3 regions of the Anoxybacillus kestanbolensis genome follow, and region 2 is predicted to be linked to each of the others. Evidence: riboswitches for the same ligand, from Rfam matches in the RefSeq annotation. Region 2 holds a riboswitch; each other region holds the start of a gene.

What was found. A riboswitch is a leader RNA that binds a small molecule or an ion and turns the genes downstream of it on or off. The one in region 2 is predicted to bind thiamine pyrophosphate.
Region 1: another riboswitch for thiamine pyrophosphate. It lies ahead of thiM (hydroxyethylthiazole kinase); the one in region 2 lies ahead of tenA (thiaminase II).
Region 3: another riboswitch for thiamine pyrophosphate. It lies ahead of thiC (phosphomethylpyrimidine synthase ThiC); the one in region 2 lies ahead of tenA (thiaminase II).

Annotation. Positions count from the first base shown of each region.
Region 1 is NZ_MQAD01000005.1:242,718-248,889, forward strand. It holds gene BO219_RS03655 (STAS domain-containing protein) at 1-91, shown strand, start outside; gene BO219_RS03660 (PP2C family protein-serine/threonine phosphatase) at 119-1,255, opposite strand; gene BO219_RS03665 (enoyl-CoA hydratase) at 1,352-2,158, opposite strand; gene thiE (thiamine phosphate synthase) at 2,201-2,854, opposite strand; gene thiM (hydroxyethylthiazole kinase) at 2,855-3,649, opposite strand; TPP riboswitch at 3,706-3,821, opposite strand; gene hcp (hydroxylamine reductase) at 3,985-5,274, shown strand; gene BO219_RS03680 (thermonuclease family protein) at 5,305-5,832, opposite strand; gene BO219_RS03685 (histidine phosphatase family protein) at 5,829-6,172, opposite strand, start outside.
Region 2 is NZ_MQAD01000001.1:178,508-184,679, reverse strand. It holds gene BO219_RS00965 (glycoside hydrolase family 13 protein) at 101-1,765, shown strand; gene BO219_RS00960 (PepSY-associated TM helix domain-containing protein) at 1,893-2,450, shown strand; gene BO219_RS14975 (hypothetical protein) at 2,492-2,626, opposite strand; gene BO219_RS00955 (class I SAM-dependent rRNA methyltransferase) at 2,736-3,920, opposite strand; TPP riboswitch at 4,053-4,160, shown strand; gene tenA (thiaminase II) at 4,248-4,943, shown strand; gene BO219_RS00945 (ECF transporter S component) at 4,918-5,508, shown strand; gene BO219_RS00940 (ABC transporter ATP-binding protein) at 5,512-6,172, shown strand, end outside.
Region 3 is NZ_MQAD01000005.1:11,577-17,748, forward strand. It holds gene adh (aldehyde dehydrogenase) at 1-24, opposite strand, end outside; gene BO219_RS02405 (potassium/proton antiporter) at 630-2,093, opposite strand; gene thiC (phosphomethylpyrimidine synthase ThiC) at 2,207-3,895, opposite strand; TPP riboswitch at 4,003-4,117, opposite strand; gene BO219_RS14725 (PH domain-containing protein) at 4,495-4,716, shown strand; gene BO219_RS02420 (PH domain-containing protein) at 4,732-4,956, shown strand; gene BO219_RS02425 (NAD-dependent deacylase) at 5,001-5,711, opposite strand; gene BO219_RS02430 (IS3 family transposase) at 5,885-6,172, opposite strand, start outside.

The DNA of each region.
Region 1 (6,172 bases), on a different contig from region 2:
TCGCATGCGTATTGAAATGACAGGCGTTTCAGCACCTATTAAACATATATTATCGATTTGTCAATTGGATCAATTTGTAGACATTAAATAAAGGGGCCGAAATAGAGCCCCTTTTTTGCTATTTTACATGAATAGAGACGAATGTAATATCGTCATTTCCTTTATCATATTGCGTTTTTTCATTTATGTTCTTTACCATCTCATCAAACGTATGAGACATTTGCATCACGTCGGCAAGTTGTTTTTCGCATTCTTCACCTAATACTTCGATTAATCCATCTGTGTAAAGAATGAGATATACATCGTCTTGAAAAGAAATCATTCCTTTTTTGTAAGGGGCGTTTGCTACAATACCGATTGGAATGCCTCCTTCTTTTAGAAGCATTATTTTTCGATTCGTCATCAAGATCGCTGGGGGATGACCTGCGTTTACATACTCGATGACTTTCTTTTTTACATCAATTGTTCCGTAAAAAGCGGTAAAGTAATATTTCGTTTCCTTTCCGAATAATTGGAAAGCATGTCGATTTAATTCTTGCACAACAAGAAGCGGATCTGTCACTTTTGTCATTAACCCATGTAATAACGAACGAATCGACATCGCAACAAGCGCCGATGCGACGCCATGCCCCATGACATCAATAACAATAAAAGCGTACATATGCGGACGAACTTGTTGCCAAAAATATAAGTCGCCAGATAGTTGCGTTGAAGGAATATACGTTCCAATCAAATGGATATGTTCATTATTCAGCGGTTCAGAAAGTAAACCTTCTTGAACGAGCCGAGCTAAGTGCAAATCTTCATTCATCTTTTTTTGCATCGTCCACATATGCCGATAACTTTCCATATATGCTTCATTTGTTCGTTTTAGTTGGTCCATCGTTTCTTTTTGGCGATAAGCCAATTGAACACGTGCAACGAGTTCGACCATTGTAAACGGCTTGCGAATGTAATCAAACGCCCCCGCCGCAAACGCTTCCTCTAATTTCTGTTCATCATCGTAACCGGTGACCATTAATACGGGAATATGTTGTAATTGCTCGTGTTGCTTGAATCGTCGGCACCACTCAATCCCATCCATTCCTGGCATACAAATGTCCATTAAAATGACATCGACTTGTTGAGATAAAATATAGGCATATGCCTTATCCGCATCTTCAAATAAATGAATAGAAATGCCTTCGATATGTTCAAGCATCGCTTCCATCATTTCTAATGTCGGCATATAGTCATCAATAATTACTACTTTCATCTTCGGCCGCCCTTTTCGTTATATTGTTGTATATTTCATTTATACACGTTGCAAACCCGAAAAAGATAGCTTAAAGATGAAAGTTTTGCAAATTTTTTATTTTCCGCTAAAATGCGGACGTCGCTTCTCTAAAAAGGCGCGAATCCCTTCTTCGTGGTCTTTTGTTTTGCGCATTTCCGCTTGATACGCTGTCTCCATTTGCAACGTGTTCAACAACTGTTGTTCGCTTAAACGAGCATATAACTGCTTCGTCGCAATCATCGCACGAATCGGTTTTGCTAGCCATTCATTCACTTTGTGCTGAATCGCTTGTTCATCACCGATTTCATCAACGAGTCCCACTTCATATGCCTCTTGTGCACTCATTATTTTTCCTTCCCATATGATTTGTTTTGATTTGACATCTCCAATTTTTCGATTTAAAAAGAAATGTCCCCCACCATCTGGAACTAAACCAATGCCAATGAAATTCATTGCAACGCGCGCTTGTTTATTTGCGATTACATGATCGCAAGCAAGGGCTAAACTAAATCCTAATCCTGCAGCAGCACCATGTATGTAGCTAATCGTTAGTTTCGGCAATTGATGCAATGTCATCGCTATTTGTTTAATCGTTTCCATCACTTCAATGAATGAATGTTCATTCGTTGATTGCAACATCGTCTTAATGTCGCCCCCTGCGCTAAATCCTTTGCCGCGACCACGAATGATGACGATATCCGCTTCACTTGCTTCAACTTCTTTTAACGCTTGTAACAACTCTGTTAACATTTGTTCATGTAAAGCATTTAGCGCATTCGGACGATTCAATTCAATGGTTGCGACGCGATTTTCGTATGATAGTACGATATGTTCCATCTTCTCCATCCCCTCTTTCGTTTGTTCGCTATTTTCTTTCGACATATATGAATAAAATCCTGCACAGAACAAAACAAAAAGACGACATCATCTGTCGCCTTTTTGTTTTGCACGCATGACAATCTCATATAGTCGTTTTGTTTGTTCGTAAATATGTTCAGCACGGCAAATGGCCGAAATGACAGCAATTCCGTCTGCACCCGCTTCGATCACTTGTTTGGCTGTTTGTTCTGTAATTCCACCGATCGCAACGAGTGGAACACGTTTTTCATGGGCACGAATATGTTCAATCATCGTCAGTCCACATGCTTGCTTTGCATCTTCTTTTGAAACAGTTGGGAAAATCGGGCCTAATCCAACATAATCGGCGCAAGCAGCAAGCGCTTTTTTTACTTCATTTAAGTTGTGAACAGATACGCCTAAATATTTATCTCCTATGCGATCGCGAACGCGTTCAGCTACTTCGTCTTCTTGACCGACATGAACGCCATCTGCCTGTAAAGCGAGGGCCAAATCGACATCGTCATTCACGATAAAAGGAATATTATACATTCGGCATCGTTCAAGTAATTTCTCGGCTAAGCGGTATTTTTCAATCCCCGTAAGCGCCCCCTTTCCTTTTTCGCGAAACTGAAACATTGTAATACCGCCTTTAATTGCTTCATCAAGCACAGCGAGCGGATCTTTCGTACAATCGATACTCCCCATAACGAAATACAACGATAGCTTCTGCTTCATCATTTATTCCCCTTGAATACGCGCGTATTGATCAACTTCTTCTGCACTCGTTTCATGTAAAGCATTTAAAAAAGAAAGTTGAAAAGAACCAGGTGCTTTTGCTTGTTTGGCTGCTTTTTCAGCCGCCACACCGTAATAAGCGAGGGCAGCAACTGATGACATCATCATATCGTCTCCTATACCCGCAAATGCACCTAATACCGAACTTAACAAACAACCTGTCCCTGTTACTTTCGTTAACATCGCATCACCATTTGAGACGATTACAATACGTTCTCCATCGGTTACTACATCATCTTTCCCTGTGACAACAACTACAGAACGAAACATGAGTGCTGCTTTTTTCGCTACATCCACGAGGTCACCTTGAACGTCTCCTGCATCGACTCCTTTTGTACGTACTTGTTCACCCGCAATGCTCGCAATTTCCGATGCGTTCCCACGTAAAATCGAAATGTTTACTTCACGTAATATACGTCTGGCTGTTTCGGTGCGGTACGCTGTCGCACCAGCTCCAACAGGATCGAAAATGACAGGAATGTTTGCCTCATTTGCTGCTTTTCCGGCAATTAACATCGCCTCTACGTCTGTTTCGTTTAGCGTGCCAATGTTTAACACTAAAGCACGAGCTAACCGAACCATATCCGCTACTTCTTCTTTTGCATACGCCATAACAGAAGATGCGCCTACAGCAAGCAAACCATTCGCAACAAAATTGGTCACCACAACATTTGTCATATTATGTACGAGTGGTGACTCCTTCCTAACACGCGTTAACCATTGTCCTACATTCATCATTCATTCCCCCTAAAAAAAATAAAAACTAGTCGGACAGAGTCGACTAGTTTGCGTACTGAAAACATAGCCTACTTCCCTCCGCTGGTACAAACCAGATCAGGTTCAAAGGGTTGGAAAACTGATTGCGCGTTTTCCTCTCAGCCATCGCCATCCGGCACCCCTAGTAGTTTGATTGATTCAATTTTCTTTCATTTTAATACATTTTTTCTCTTGATTCAATATGGATTATTGTCAAATTCCGTTCACATTTTTGTATGAAAGTGTGATATGTATCACTTACGACGTACATATTTTCTCCTATTGTTAAAGTGTCAATAAGAAAAGGAGGGGTCATAATGTTTTGTCATCAATGTGAACAAACACCAACAGGGGGATGTACTGTTGTTGGAGTTTGCGGGAAAGATGAAACAATTGCAAGTTTGCAAGATACGATCGTATTTGCATTAAAAGGAATTGCAGCATATCGCACGCATGCCCATCAACTTGGGTATACCGATCCGTTCGTTGATACAACGACACATGAAGCGTTATATATGACGTTAACAAACTCTAACTTTAACGTACAAGAACATATAGACATGGCGATGAAAGTCGGAAGAGCAGCCATTCGCGTAATGGAACTACTCGATCGAGCACATACAGAACGACTTGGCATTCCTCAACCTGTTCGTGTAACGCAAAATAGAATTGAAGGAAAATGTATTCTCGTTACAGGACATAACTTATTTGCCCTTGAACAACTATTAAAACAAACAGAAGGAAAAGGAATTAACATTTACACACATTCCGAAATGCTTCCAGCACATGGTTACCCACAATTAAAAAAATATAAACATCTGAAAGGAAATGTCGGAAAAGCATGGTACGATCAACGTCGCCTATTTGAAAAATTCCCTGGTGCTATTTTAGCGACAACAAACTGTGTCATGCCGATAAAAGGTTCATATGCTGATCGCATGTTTTCATATGATGTAGCCGGATTAGAACATGTGCAAAAAATCGAAAACGATGATTTCACGCCGTTAATTGAGAAAGCGCTACAACTTCCAGAAGCAAACATTGAATCGGATGAAACGTTAGTGACTGGTTTCCATCACGAAACTGTAATTCAAATTGCACCAGAAATTATTCAAGCTGTAAAAGAAGGAAAAATTGAACGCTTTTTCGTTATCGCAGGTTGCGACGCTCCTGGAAAAGGCGGTGAATATTATCGCACGTTAGCTACATCGTTACCGAAAAACACTGTCATTTTAACGACATCCTGTGGGAAATTCCGCTTTAACGATGTCGACTACGGGGTTGTTCCTGGCACGAACATTCCACGATATATTGATTTAGGGCAATGCAACAACTCGATTTCGACTGTCAAAATTGCAATGGCGCTTGCGGAAGCATTCGGCTGTGAGGTCAATGAGTTACCGGTCAGCATCGTTCTTTCATGGTTTGAACAAAAAGCAGTTGCAATCTTACTCGGATTGTTTAGTTTAGGCATTCAAGACATTCGAATTGGACCGAAAGCACCGCACTTTATTTCTGAAAGTGTGTTACGCGTCCTACAAGACATGTTCGGTCTCAAACTTATCGGCGATGTAGAAGAAGATATGCAAGCGATGCTCGCACATTAAAAGGGCTGTTTCATCCAGCCCTTTTCACATTTACGAAGCTTTATTTAACCATACACTCATATTAAATCCTTCTTCTGTCACGTATCCATCGACACTCCATATTCGTTTTTTTGCTTTTTTTGCTTTTTCTTGTGCTTTATACAATTTTTTTGCATATTTTGTGTCCGGTTCAAATACGTAAGCAACACGCGCAAACCCTTCTTGTACAATTTTTTCTTGGTATAAAGTTCCATCCTCTAACCATATGTACGCAAGCAATCGACCATAACGATCGTACGGTTGTTCTTTTGCGCTTAGTTCAACTGTCACTTTTTTGTGAAGCAAAACGTCTTTAGCGAATTGTTTTGCCTCTTCGCCATACGCCTGTTTTTCGCGATACGTTTCGGGGGTATCGATATTTAGTAGACGAACCGTTACGATTTCGCCATCTTTTTTTATTTTTACTGTATCCCCATCAACAACATATTCTACTGTCGTAACAAATGTTTTCTCTTTATTTTGCGATGTACAACCGACAATAAAGACAATTGCCGTAAAAAACATAATCCATTTTCTCATAAATGTGTCAGCCCACTTTCAAGATGTGAAATGTCTGATTCACATTCCATATCCCACTTTTCCCCGTCAAACGATACGATCGTCACACTCGTACCGTATACACGGCTATTTTTCCACAACTCCGCAAGCGTTTGTTGTTTCCAATATACAAGAAGCGTGCGAATCACCATACCATGTGTAACGACAAGAATATGACCTTCTGAATGATTTTTAGCTATATGTTGGATCGTAGCAACAGCTCGACGTTGAACATCAAAAAACGTCTCGCCAATAATCGGCTTGTATGCATCTGGATCATGATAAAAATGATAATGATTTTGCTCGTCGGATTGCGCAATTT
Region 2 (6,172 bases):
AGTGCAACTTCCTCTTTCAACAAAGCTGTTTGTATATTAACATGAAAGAGTAAAGAATATTGAAAGCGATTTATGCTGAATGGATTGAGGAGGATTTGGCGTGAAAAAAGCTTGGTGGAAAGAAGCGATTGCATATCAAATATATCCAAGAAGCTTTATGGATTCAAACGGAGACGGCATCGGTGATTTACAGGGAATTATCCAAAAGCTTGACTATTTAAAAGACCTTGGAATCGATGTCATATGGATTTGTCCGATTTATAAATCACCGAATGCTGACAATGGCTATGACATTAGTGATTATCAAGACATCATGGAGCAGTTCGGGACGATGGAAGATTTCGATCAATTGCTTCGAGAAATTCATAAGCGCGACATGAAAGTTATTTTAGATCTCGTCATTAACCATACGAGTGATGAACATCCTTGGTTTATTGAATCGCGCTCATCACGGGACAATCCAAAGCGCGATTGGTACATTTGGCGCGATGGAAAAAACGGCAAAGAACCGAACAATTGGGAAAGCATTTTTGGTGGCTCGGCATGGGAATATGACGAGGCGACGGATCAATATTATTTGCATGTGTTTGCAACGAAGCAACCGGATTTAAATTGGGAAAATGAAGATGTTCGTCGTGCGTTATATGACATGATTAATTGGTGGCTCGATAAAGGCATTGATGGGTTCCGTGTTGATGCGATTTCACACATTAAGAAAAAAGAAGGTCTCCCTGATTTACCAAATCCAAAAGGACTTGATTATGTCCCTTCATTTGACGGACATATGAATCAAGAAGGGATTATGGACTATCTTCGTGAGTTGAAAATGCAAACGTTTGCGCGTTATGACATCATGACAGTTGGAGAAGCGAACGGAGTAACGGTCGAGGAGGCAGAAGATTGGGTCGGTGAAGAAAACGGCATTTTTAATATGATTTTTCAGTTTGAGCATCTTGGACTTTGGCAAAAAGGAACAGATGGCGGTGTCGATGTTCGGAAATTAAAACGTGTATTAACGAAATGGCAAAAAGGATTAGAGGGTGTTGGCTGGAACGCACTATTCCTTGAAAACCATGACCAGCCTCGTTCCGTGTCGACGTGGGGAAATGACGAACAATATCTTGTTGAAAGTGCCAAAGCATTAGGGGCATTATATTTCCTTATGCAAGGAACGCCGTTTATTTATCAAGGGCAAGAAATTGGCATGACGAACGTCCGATTTGAAACGATTGATGAATATGACGATGTCGCCATCAAAAATTATTATCGTATTGAACGTGCTAAAGGGCGTTCTCATGAAGAAGTGATGCAATGGATTTGGAAAAACGGTCGTGACAATTCACGCACGCCGATGCAATGGTCTGATGATGAAAACGCCGGATTTACAACAGGAACACCTTGGATTGGTGTGAATGAAAATTATAAACAAATTAATGTCAAAAAACAGTTGCACGACCCGAACTCTGTGTTAAACTTTTACAAACGCATGATTCAACTAAGAAAACAGCATGACGTATTTGTTTACGGAACATACGATTTAATATTAGAAAACCATAAAGCAATTTACGCATATACGCGCACGTTAGGTGATGAAAAAGCGATCGTCATCGTGAACTTAACAGACCGAAAAACAATGTATCGTTACGATTCATTGAAATTAAATAGCGAGCAATTGGTGTTAGCAAACTACGATGTAAAACCGCATAAACATGCGACACGCTTTACATTGCGTCCGTATGAAGCGCGTGTATATTTGGTGAAATAATGAAAATCCCCTTTTCCGACATGGAAAAGGGGATTTTCACATTTTTTTCACGTACTTTTCAAACTTCTCGCAAATTCATATTTTACATTTACATGTGTAAAACATGAGTGAAGTTGGAGGAAGACAGATGAAAAAAACGCGCAATTTGCATTTATGGATTGGACTCATTTGTTCGGTTTTTTTACTTTTGGAAGCGGTGACAGGATTGTTGTTGACTGAGCGTTGGTTAATGGGCATGGGTGGACATTCGCATGGTAGCCATGAACATGCGCATGGTGATGGAGGTGGACATTCGCATGGTAGCCATGAACATGCGCATGGTGATGGAGGTGGACATTCGCAGTTAAATATGATCGATGCAGTAAAAAAAGCGAGTGAATCCGGTGCGTTTTCCATGGATGAAGTTGGTGTCGTGATGAATCATGGGATGTATATGGTACGGTTGAACGATAAAGACGGGACGTTAGTGACGATTGCGCCAGACGGTACAGTTGTGAAAAAAGAAGTCAATAAATTTGCTTCGTTTGTACGTGCTATTCACGTGGGCAATCTCGGTGTTTGGAATCGTCTTATGATTGATGTTGCTGCGATTTCGATTATCATACTGACAGGGACGGGTATTTATTTATCCGCAAAAATTTTGCGTGCGCAAGCGAAAACAAAACAACGAAAAGCGGTCGCATAAACGAAAAGCACTTCGCATGAACGGTTTGTGCGAAGTGCTTTTTAACTAATTCGTTTCGTTGGTGTTTGTTGAATTTTCCCTGTCCCGTTGCATAGTGAGCATGTTTTATAAAGCGATAAACAAATTTTCATTTTCTTTTTTCCGAAGCATTTTGGACAAATTGTTTTTAATGCCATTGTCATCACCTCTTTAGAAAGCGTTTTCAATTATAGTATACCCTGTTTTTGTGTCATGTGTGCACAATCATTTTGTCCATTTTTAAACAGGTTGGCATGAGCCAACCTGTTACTTACGTGAATGTACTTCGTAAATGGCAAATTTCAAATAATCGCCTTCATCGGCGGCAAGTAGTTTTGGATGGTCATATCCTGCACCGCTCCAATGAATTTGACGTAAAATTTTCTTCGCATCAAACGCTGCTTCCGTAACCATCGCTTGAAACATATATGGATGCACATGATACGAACAACTTGCTGTCACGAAAAAGCCGCCGTCTTTCACTAACTTTAAGCCGTTTAAATTAATATCTTTATAGCCGGCAAGCGCCTTTGGCACCGCATGAGCGGATTTTGCAAACGCTGGTGGGTCAATAATGACGACATCCCATTTTTTCCCCTGTTGTACGCATTCGCGTAAGTAGTCAAACGCGTTCGCAACGACGAAATCCACATTTGTAAATCCGTTTAACTCTGCGTTTCGCTTTGCTGTTTCAATCGCATGTTCAGAAATATCGACAGCGGTCACATGTTTTGCTCCGTATAAGCAGGCGTTTAACATAAATGAACCTGTATGCGTAAAACAATCGAGCACGGTTGATTCGCTTGTAATCAGCGGCTTGATGGCAGCACGATTTTGACGTTGATCGAAGAAAAATCCTGTTTTTTGTCCGTTTTCGATATCGACAATGTATTTCACGCCGTTTTCTTCAATTTGTACGTTCGTATCGCACGTGCCGTACCAAAATCCTTTTTCTTGTTTTAATCCTTCTAATTCGCGCACGTGAACGTCGTTGCGCAAATAAATCGCTTTCGGTTGAAAAACGTCAAGAAGCGCTTGTAAAATCCATTCTTTTCTTTTTTCCATGCCGAGCGATAAAATTTGCACAACGAGCACATCTTCGTACTTATCAACGATGAGCCCAGGTAAAAAATCGGCTTCTCCATAAACGGCGCGACATGAACGAACGCCCGGAATCATCCGTTCGCGATACGCCCATGCTTGACGAATACGGTTCATAAAAAATTGCGCATTTAATTCATCGTTTGGATTTTGCGTTAACACGCGCACGATCATTTGTGATTTTGGATTAATATATCCTTTCGCTAAAAAGTGACGTTGATGGTTATATACGTTGACGAAATCCCCCGGTTCAAAATCTCCTTCAATATAATCGACTTCGCTTTGAAACACCCACGGATGTCCAAGCTCGAGCCGTTTTTTTCTTTTTCGTTTTAAAAATACATTTGCCATACATCCCACTCCTGACTATATATTCGCTACTTTAGCATACAGGAAGAACACGATGCGCGCAAATGGTGGAGAAAAATATTTGACAATTCCATGAAATATGCTAATATTAGTGACAAAGTGAATGATGCAAATGTATTCCACTAGGGGGGCCTTTAGATAGGCTGAGATCAAAGTGTGCCTTTGAGACCCTTAGAACCTGATCTGGATCATACCAGCGTAGGGAAGTGGAAACGGTGCGAAGTGTGTCTCTTATTAATTTCCATCGTTTACAACCACTTTCTTTGCGCAAAGAAAGTGGTTTTTTATTTTTCTTAAGGGGGAGAGGTTATGTTGTTTTCAGAGCAGTTGCGCAAGGCTGTCGATCCGATTTGGGAAGCGAGCTTTCATCATCCGTTCGTGAAGGAGCTCGGGGAAGGAACACTTGATTTACGTTGTTTTCGCTATTATGTATTACAAGATTCATATTATTTGACACACTTTGCAAAAGTGCAAGCGCTTGGCGGGGCGATGGCTGATGATTTACAAACGACCGCAAGCATGGCGCATCATGCGCAAAGTACGTATGAAGCTGAGCTTCGTTTACATGAAACGTTTATGAAAGAGCTCGGTATTACAGAAGAAGAAAAGGCGTCGTTTGTTCCTGCTCCAACTGCGTATGCGTACACGTCCCACATGTATCGCGCGTCGTTTGCAGGACGTTTTGGCGATGTATTAGCTGCCATTTTACCGTGCTATTGGTTGTATTACGAAATTGGTGAGCGGTTAAAACATTGTAAGCCGAATCATCCAATTTATGCACAATGGATTGAAGCGTACGGCTCTGACTGGTTCAAACAGCTTGTCGAACAACAAATTGCGCGTTTAAACGACATCGCAAAAACAGCTAGCGAAAAAGAGTTAGAGCGGATGAAGCAACACTTTGTGATCAGCAGTCAATATGAATATTTATTTTGGGACATGGCGTACAAATTAGAACGTTGGCCAATTGAAGAGGAGGATGTTTATGCAAACGAAAGGGCTTAAATTAACAGACGTATTAACGACCGTTGTGGTGGCGATTGTGTTTGGGATTGTGTATAAAGTGTGGGGACCGCTTTACTATGCGGTAAAACCGCTTGGACTTCATCTTGATCAACTCATTTATGGTATGTGGTTTATTGCGGCAACTGTTGCCTATTTATTAATTCGTAAACCAGGAGTGGCGCTGCTTGCAGAAGTGGCTGCGGCATCAGGAGAGTTTTTAGCTGGTTCTGAATGGGGGCTTGAGGTGCTATTTTACGGCTTTGTGCAAGGGTTGCTCGCTGAACTTGTTTTCGCTGCTTTCCGCTATAAACGTTTTGATGTGGCGGTTGTGTCGCTTGCAGCGGTTGGTTCAACGATCGCTTCATTAGTGCTTGATTTTTACAAAGGATATATCGACCAATTAGCATGGTGGAATTTAACGTTATTTATCGGTGCGCGTTTCATTGGAGCGATCATCATTGCTGGTGTATTTGCTTATTCGCTTGTGAAAGCGCTCGAAGCGACAGGTGTGACGCAATTGTTGCGTCCGACGACAAAAGAAGATTACGACTCGCTTGATAAATAGAAGGTGACATCATTGATCCATATCGAACAATTGCGCTTAAAATTTCCGGGGGCAGAAAAGCGGTTATTTACCGATGTATCGCTTTCGATTAAAAAAGGAGAAAAAGTGTTGCTTTTAGGCCCATCGGGATGCGGAAAATCCACGCTTTTGCAAGTGATGGCGGGCATTATTCCGCGCTCGATCGATGTGCCGATGAAAGCGAGTAAACTGCACATTCCAAATCGTGTAGGCTATGTGTTTCAAGATCCCGATGCCCAGTTTTGTATGCCGTATGTTGATGAAGAAATGGCTTTTGTTCTCGAAAATCTCGGTGTGCCACGTGCAGAGATGGAAGAAAAAATAGCGCACATGCTTCGTCTTGTGCGCCTCCGTCTCCCGCACGTTCATGTACCGATTCAAACATTATCTGGAGGAATGAAACAGCGGTTAGCGATTGCGTCAGTTTTAGCGCTTGAACCTGATGTGTTATGTTTAGACGAACCGACAGCACTTCTTGATGAAGAAGGAACAAAAGCGGTGTGGGAAACGTTAAAAGAAGTGGCGGAGGATCGAACCGTTGTCATTGTTGAACATAAAATTGAACACATTGTTGATTTTGTCGAGCGCATCATTTTATTTAACGAACATGGTGAGATCATCGCTGACGGCGGAACGAATGAAATTT
Region 3 (6,172 bases), on a different contig from region 2:
TTGTCCCGGTTGGGCGTAAATCATGTAAATTCCTCCTTTTGTATCCGTTTTCAAATGAAAATAAGTGACCAAGTCTGATATAAAAATATGTGTCGATTTGGTGAAATATGATATGTTTGTTGGGGAAACGTTAGAGAAGTCTCATGTGATGTTATTTTATTGGGAATAAATATATTTGGAATGGTGGAGGTAGAGAAGGGGAGGAACACTTTGTTCACCTCCCGAAACGGATCCAATATTCGTCTTCTTGTGATGCAACAGTACAAACAAACGAGCAGCTTTTATTGCTCTTGTTCAGTTTCCGGGATAAAATGGTTATTGTTTCGTGATGCCACAAGATGAAGCAGGAGTCGAGTTTGTTGTTGATGCGAGGAACCATCGTTATCCTTTTAACCGAATTGTTGGATATCATCAAATAGTACACGTTTAAGTGTTAGTATTGATGTTTTTTGTATTGGGTAGAGCCAGCGCCTATCTTTTCAGTGTACTGGGTTCCTCAGAAGCAGAAAATCACGAATGTTTTTGGGGATATTGTCTAGGCAACATATAGGGATCTTTCAGTAGAAATAATTGAAACAGGCATTGAAGAGGAAAGCAAGAGCAGGGGGAATGTCCTGCTCTTGTCTTTATTAGAATGACGTATCTTCGGTAATTGAAAATATTTTATAAATCTCTGATCTTCTTCCTTTTTCGATTAATATATAAACAACATCATTTTCGCGTAATCTCACGTTTCCTTTCGGGGTAATAATTTTATCATTACGAATAATAGCCGTAATTAAGCAATCCTTTGGCAATGGAAGTTGACTAATCGTCATATTTAGTAAATGTGACTGCTTATTACTGATATGGACTTCAACAATTTCCTTATTTGCTTTCGTCGTTGACATCAGTTCGAGGGAGTGAGCCACTTCCCTCTTTTCTCCGAGTAGCAGTCCTAAATGCTTGGCTAAAAAAGGAGTTGTTGATCCTTGAATAAGGGCGGAAATGAGCACAATAAAGAAAACAATATTAAAAATGAGCTGACTATTTTCAATGTTCGAGATAAGTGGGTAAGTTGCCAAGACGATCGGAACAGCACCTTTTAGCCCAGCCCAAGAAAGGAATAGCTTTTCCTTAATAGAGAAATTCATGTTTATTGTACTTATCATGACGCTAATCGGCCTTGCCACAACAATAAGTAGGATAGCTAGGGCGACGCCTTCCCATGCTACTTTTACTAGTTCATTTGGAAAAACGAGTAGTCCGAGTAAAATGAACATAAATATTTGCATCATCCATGCTAGCCCTTCGTTAAAACGAAAAATAGAATGGCGATAAACGAGTTGTGCATTGCCGACAAAAACGCCCATAATATATACCGAAAGAAACCCACTACCTTTTAGCAGGGCTGCTATACTATAAGAGAGTATCGCAAACGATAAAGATAGAGTGGGGTATAATCCCGAGGAATCAAGATTTATTTTATTCAAACACCACACAGTTAATTTTCCTAATCCAAGCCCAACAAGAATACCGATAACGATTTGCCAAATAAAGCTGAGAAAGGTGTGGGAAATAGTTAGTTCTGGCTGTTGGATAAATGTAATCAAGGAGAGGGTTAAAATAACGGCCATCGGATCGTTCATCCCCGACTCAGCTTCTAGTGTTGCTGAGAGACGGCGTTTTACATTGACGCTTCCTAGCGTAGCAAATATTGCTGCAGCGTCAGTCGAAGAAACGATAGCGCCTAATAGAAATCCCTCGGCCCATGAAACGTGTAAAATGTATTTGGCAAATATGCCTACGCAAATGGCAGTAATTAGCACTCCAAACGTTGCAAGGGAGGAAGCGGGAACTAAAACTTTTTTTAATGTATTCCACTTTGTGTTCATCCCACCTTCAAACAAAATAATGATTAACGCAAAAATGCCAACAATCTGGGTGAGAAAAGCGTTATCATAATATATAAATTTGGATAAAATCATTCCGACGAGTATGTAAAATACAAGTGATGGCACGCCTAGCCAAGAAGAAAACTTCGTTGTTAATACACCGATGATTAGAAGTAATCCTAACAGAAAAATGATGAAATCTGTGAGCAAGCAAGTCACCTCTTTCCATACTTTCTACTTAAAGTTACGACTTAAATTTAAGCTATAGTAAGCGGAATGTCAACGAATATGACTTAAATAACATTTTTTGTAAAAAAAGTGCAAGCTGAGCGCTATCTCTCAGCTTGCATGATGTTTGTATATTCAACAAATTGTTTTGCCTTTTCTTTCATTCCTTCGCTTTGTAGTGTTTTTTGTAATTCATGAGAAATATTCATTGAACAAAATTTTGGACCGCACATCGAACAAAAATGAGCAAGCTTTGCTCCTTCGGCCGGTAGCGTTTCATCGTGATATTCACGTGCGCGCTCAGGATCTAGTGACAAGTTGAATTGATCTTGCCAACGGAACTCAAATCTCGCCTTTGATAATGCATCATCACGCGTTTGTGCGCCAGGGTGTCCTTTTGCTAAGTCAGCAGCGTGGGCAGCAATTTTGTAGGCGATGACTCCTTGGCGGACGTCTTCTTTATTCGGTAGGCCGAGATGTTCTTTTGGTGTCACATAGCAAAGCATGGCCGTACCGTGCCAGCCGATAAGCGCTGCACCGATAGCTGAGGTGATATGGTCGTAACCTGGTGCAATGTCGGTAGTGATAGGACCTAGCGTATAAAAAGGTGCCCCATGACAAATTTCAATTTGTTTATCGACATTTTCTTTAATTTTATGCATTGGAATATGCCCTGGGCCTTCGATCATCACTTGGACATCATGTTCCCAAGCGATTTTTGTCAACTCTCCAAGTGTTTGTAACTCGGCGAATTGCGCCTCATCGTTTGCGTCTGCAATTGAGCCTGGACGTAATCCATCCCCAAGTGAAATAGCAATATCGTAAGTTTTTAAAATTTCGCAAATTTCTTCGAAGTGGGTGTATAAAAAGTTTTCTTCATGGTGTGCTAAACACCATTGTGCCATAATTGAACCACCCCGAGAGACAATACCAGTTGTTCGGTTGACTGTTAGTGGGATATAGCGAAGTAAGACACCTGCATGAATAGTAAAATAGTCTACGCCTTGTTCGGCTTGTTCAATTAATGTTTCTCGGTAAATGTCCCATGATAAGTTTTCGACAATGCCGTTCACTTTCTCTAACGCCTGGTAAATAGGTACAGTTCCAATCGGCACAGGGGAGTTTCGAATAATATATTCTCGCGTCTCATGTATATGCTTTCCTGTCGATAAGTCCATGACTGTATCGGCACCCCAACGAACAGCCCAAAGCATTTTTTCAACTTCTTCTTCTAAGGAAGATGTGACAGCTGAATTTCCGATATTTGCGTTAATTTTCACATGGAATTTACTTCCTATAATCATTGGTTCACTTTCAGGGTGGTTAATATTAGCTGGGATAATTGCTCTTCCTGCTGCAACTTCTTGACGAACAAATTCGGGATCCATTTGTTCACGAATTGCGACAAACTCCATTTCAGGTGTAATGATCCCTCGTTTTGCATAATGCATTTGGGTCACAACTTTCCCTTTTTTCGCACGAAAACGTCTAGGTGAAAAAGGAATGTTTGTTCTCACTAATGAAGGGTTATATTCTTCTACATCGCCACGCTCCGTTATCCATTTTTCTCTTAATTTTGGCAATCCTTTATCAATATTCGGCGCGAAAAGTGGGTCGGTGTATGGTCCACTCGTGTCATAGACTCGAATAGGCTCATTTTCTAGCATCGTTGTACCTGTTTTGGTTGGAGAAAGTTGAATTTCTCGCATTGGCACACGAACATCTTCACGCGTTCCGAGCACATACACTTTTTTACTCGAGGGAAATGGCATTGATGAAAATAAGTCTTTCATTTTTAATCGCTCCTTTTCATTTTTTAGCTGGAGCAACGCCAATACGTAAAAAGATCAGGCTCCATAAAGAGAACCTGATCTTGTCCGCAAATAGCACAAGTAAAGAACACTCGCGCCATCTACTTCCCTACGCTGGCATCACCCAGATCAGGTTCAAAGGGTCAAAGAACTTTTGCGCGTTCTTCTCTCAGTCCAAGCTATTGGACACCCCTAGTAGATGTAAAATTATGAACTTTAAAAATAATTTAGCACATGATAAAAATATTGTAAAGTTATAAATGACAAACTTGTTAAAATGGGGGCATAGTGGACGTACGAACCGATGATTTCGGGATGGAGTTCGTATGTTAGAAGTGCAGTGATAGAAGCATGAAAAAGGGGTGTGTAAGAAAACGGGGGAATGTTCTATCGAAACGTGCTGTGTCTATATGGCGCATATATGAAGCTATTCGTTTCATTATTTTTTCCCTTTTGTACGTAATTGTTAGTTTTTTCGTTTCGACATGGGTCGTTTTGATGTTTGTCTGTTTGTCGATTGTAGATGGCATGTTATTCGTTTTCTTCGTTCCACGCTGGAAATGGGAACGTTGGCGGTATATGTGATACGCGATCAGGAAATCGAGCTTGAACATGGGGTGTGGATTCGTAAGCGTACGCTTATTCCGCTTCGCTGCGTGCAACATGTTGATGTAAAGCAAGGTCCATTAGCAAGAAAGTATAAACTTGCTTCGCTTTATATTTATACAGCAGCAATGGCACATGAAATTCCGTTCCTTGATGAACAAGCAGCAGAGAAGTTGCGTTACACATTTCTTCTTTAGTAAAGGAAGATGAACATGATGAATGAAGCGAAACGGTTACATCCGATTGTGATTGTTATTTACATAACCAAGCGGTTAAAGCATCGTATTCAATCGTTAACAATCTCTCAATCTCGTATGCAACAACGACTCGGATTATGTACCGTACATGCGACGGTCATGCCAGGCATACGTGCAAAAGTTGTTGATGTTGATGAAAGTACAGCAAAAACGATATACGAATGGTTTTTGGGAAATTAAACATAATGTGTCCCAAAAGTACACGTTTTGGGACACACTCACTTTTAAAGGAATGCGTCAATTTCCTGCAACACTTCTCCGATTTTACGACCATGTATAAGCAAATCTGCCCAGTCATCTAATGGCGTCGGTTCCATATTCACAATAACGAGTTTTGCTCCGCTTCGTTTGGCGATGACAGGAAGCTCGTTAGCTGGCGATACTTGTAAAGAAGAGCCGAGTACAATCCATAAATCTGCTCGTTCGGCTGCTGTCCATGCTTGTTCAAACGCATCATACGGCAACGATTCGCCAAATAAAACAACGGAAGGGCGCAAAAAACTACCGCACGTGCACTTCAACTGTTCGTCTACATACCGTTTTGCATCATATGTTTGTTTGCAGTGCGAGCAATGAACGGTTCGCAACGTTCCATGTAATTCAATGACATTTGTACTACCTGCTCGTTGATGAAATCCATCGACATTTTGTGTGATAATTTGATGAATAAGCCCTCGTGTTTGCCAATTTGCTAAAATTGTATGTCCGATATGTGGTTGGCATTCAAGAAGTGTGCGAATACGATATTGATAAAATGCGATAAACTCGTCTCGATTATGTTGCATAGCATACGTACTTGCCAATTGTTGTGGATTTTTCGTGCGCCAAAGTCCTGATTTTGTCGAACGAAAATCGGGAAGTCCGCTCTCTGTAGACATTCCCGCCCCAGTAAATACGACTGTATACGAAGACTCTTTCAACCATCTTTCTAGCATTATCTCCCTCCTCTATAGATCAACAATTACTTCTATGTTCGCCCTGTTCTTCCTTTATTTTCACATATGTTTATGAGAAAAAAAGGACTTTCGATTCATGTGTATAAAAAATAAGAGCAGCATACCAACCTTGAAGTGACCCCTGTCAAGTAGACAGAAATAAAAAAGCACGTTTAAGCAGCCTGAGTCCTATATTCATAAGGACTCAGGTTGTTTAATTTCTTTTGAAAACGTTGGTGGTTATAAAAACGAATATATTTGTGTACGGCATCCTTTACCTCTTCGGCTGTATGGAAAGAGTACAGATTGAAACACTCTGCCTTGAAATGGCTGAAGAAGTTTTCCATGCAGGCATTGTCCAAACAGTTTCCTTTTCTGGACATACTGGCCTTTATATTGTATCTTTTTAGTAGGTTGTTGTATTGACGGGATGTATACTGGAACCCCTGATCACTATGCAG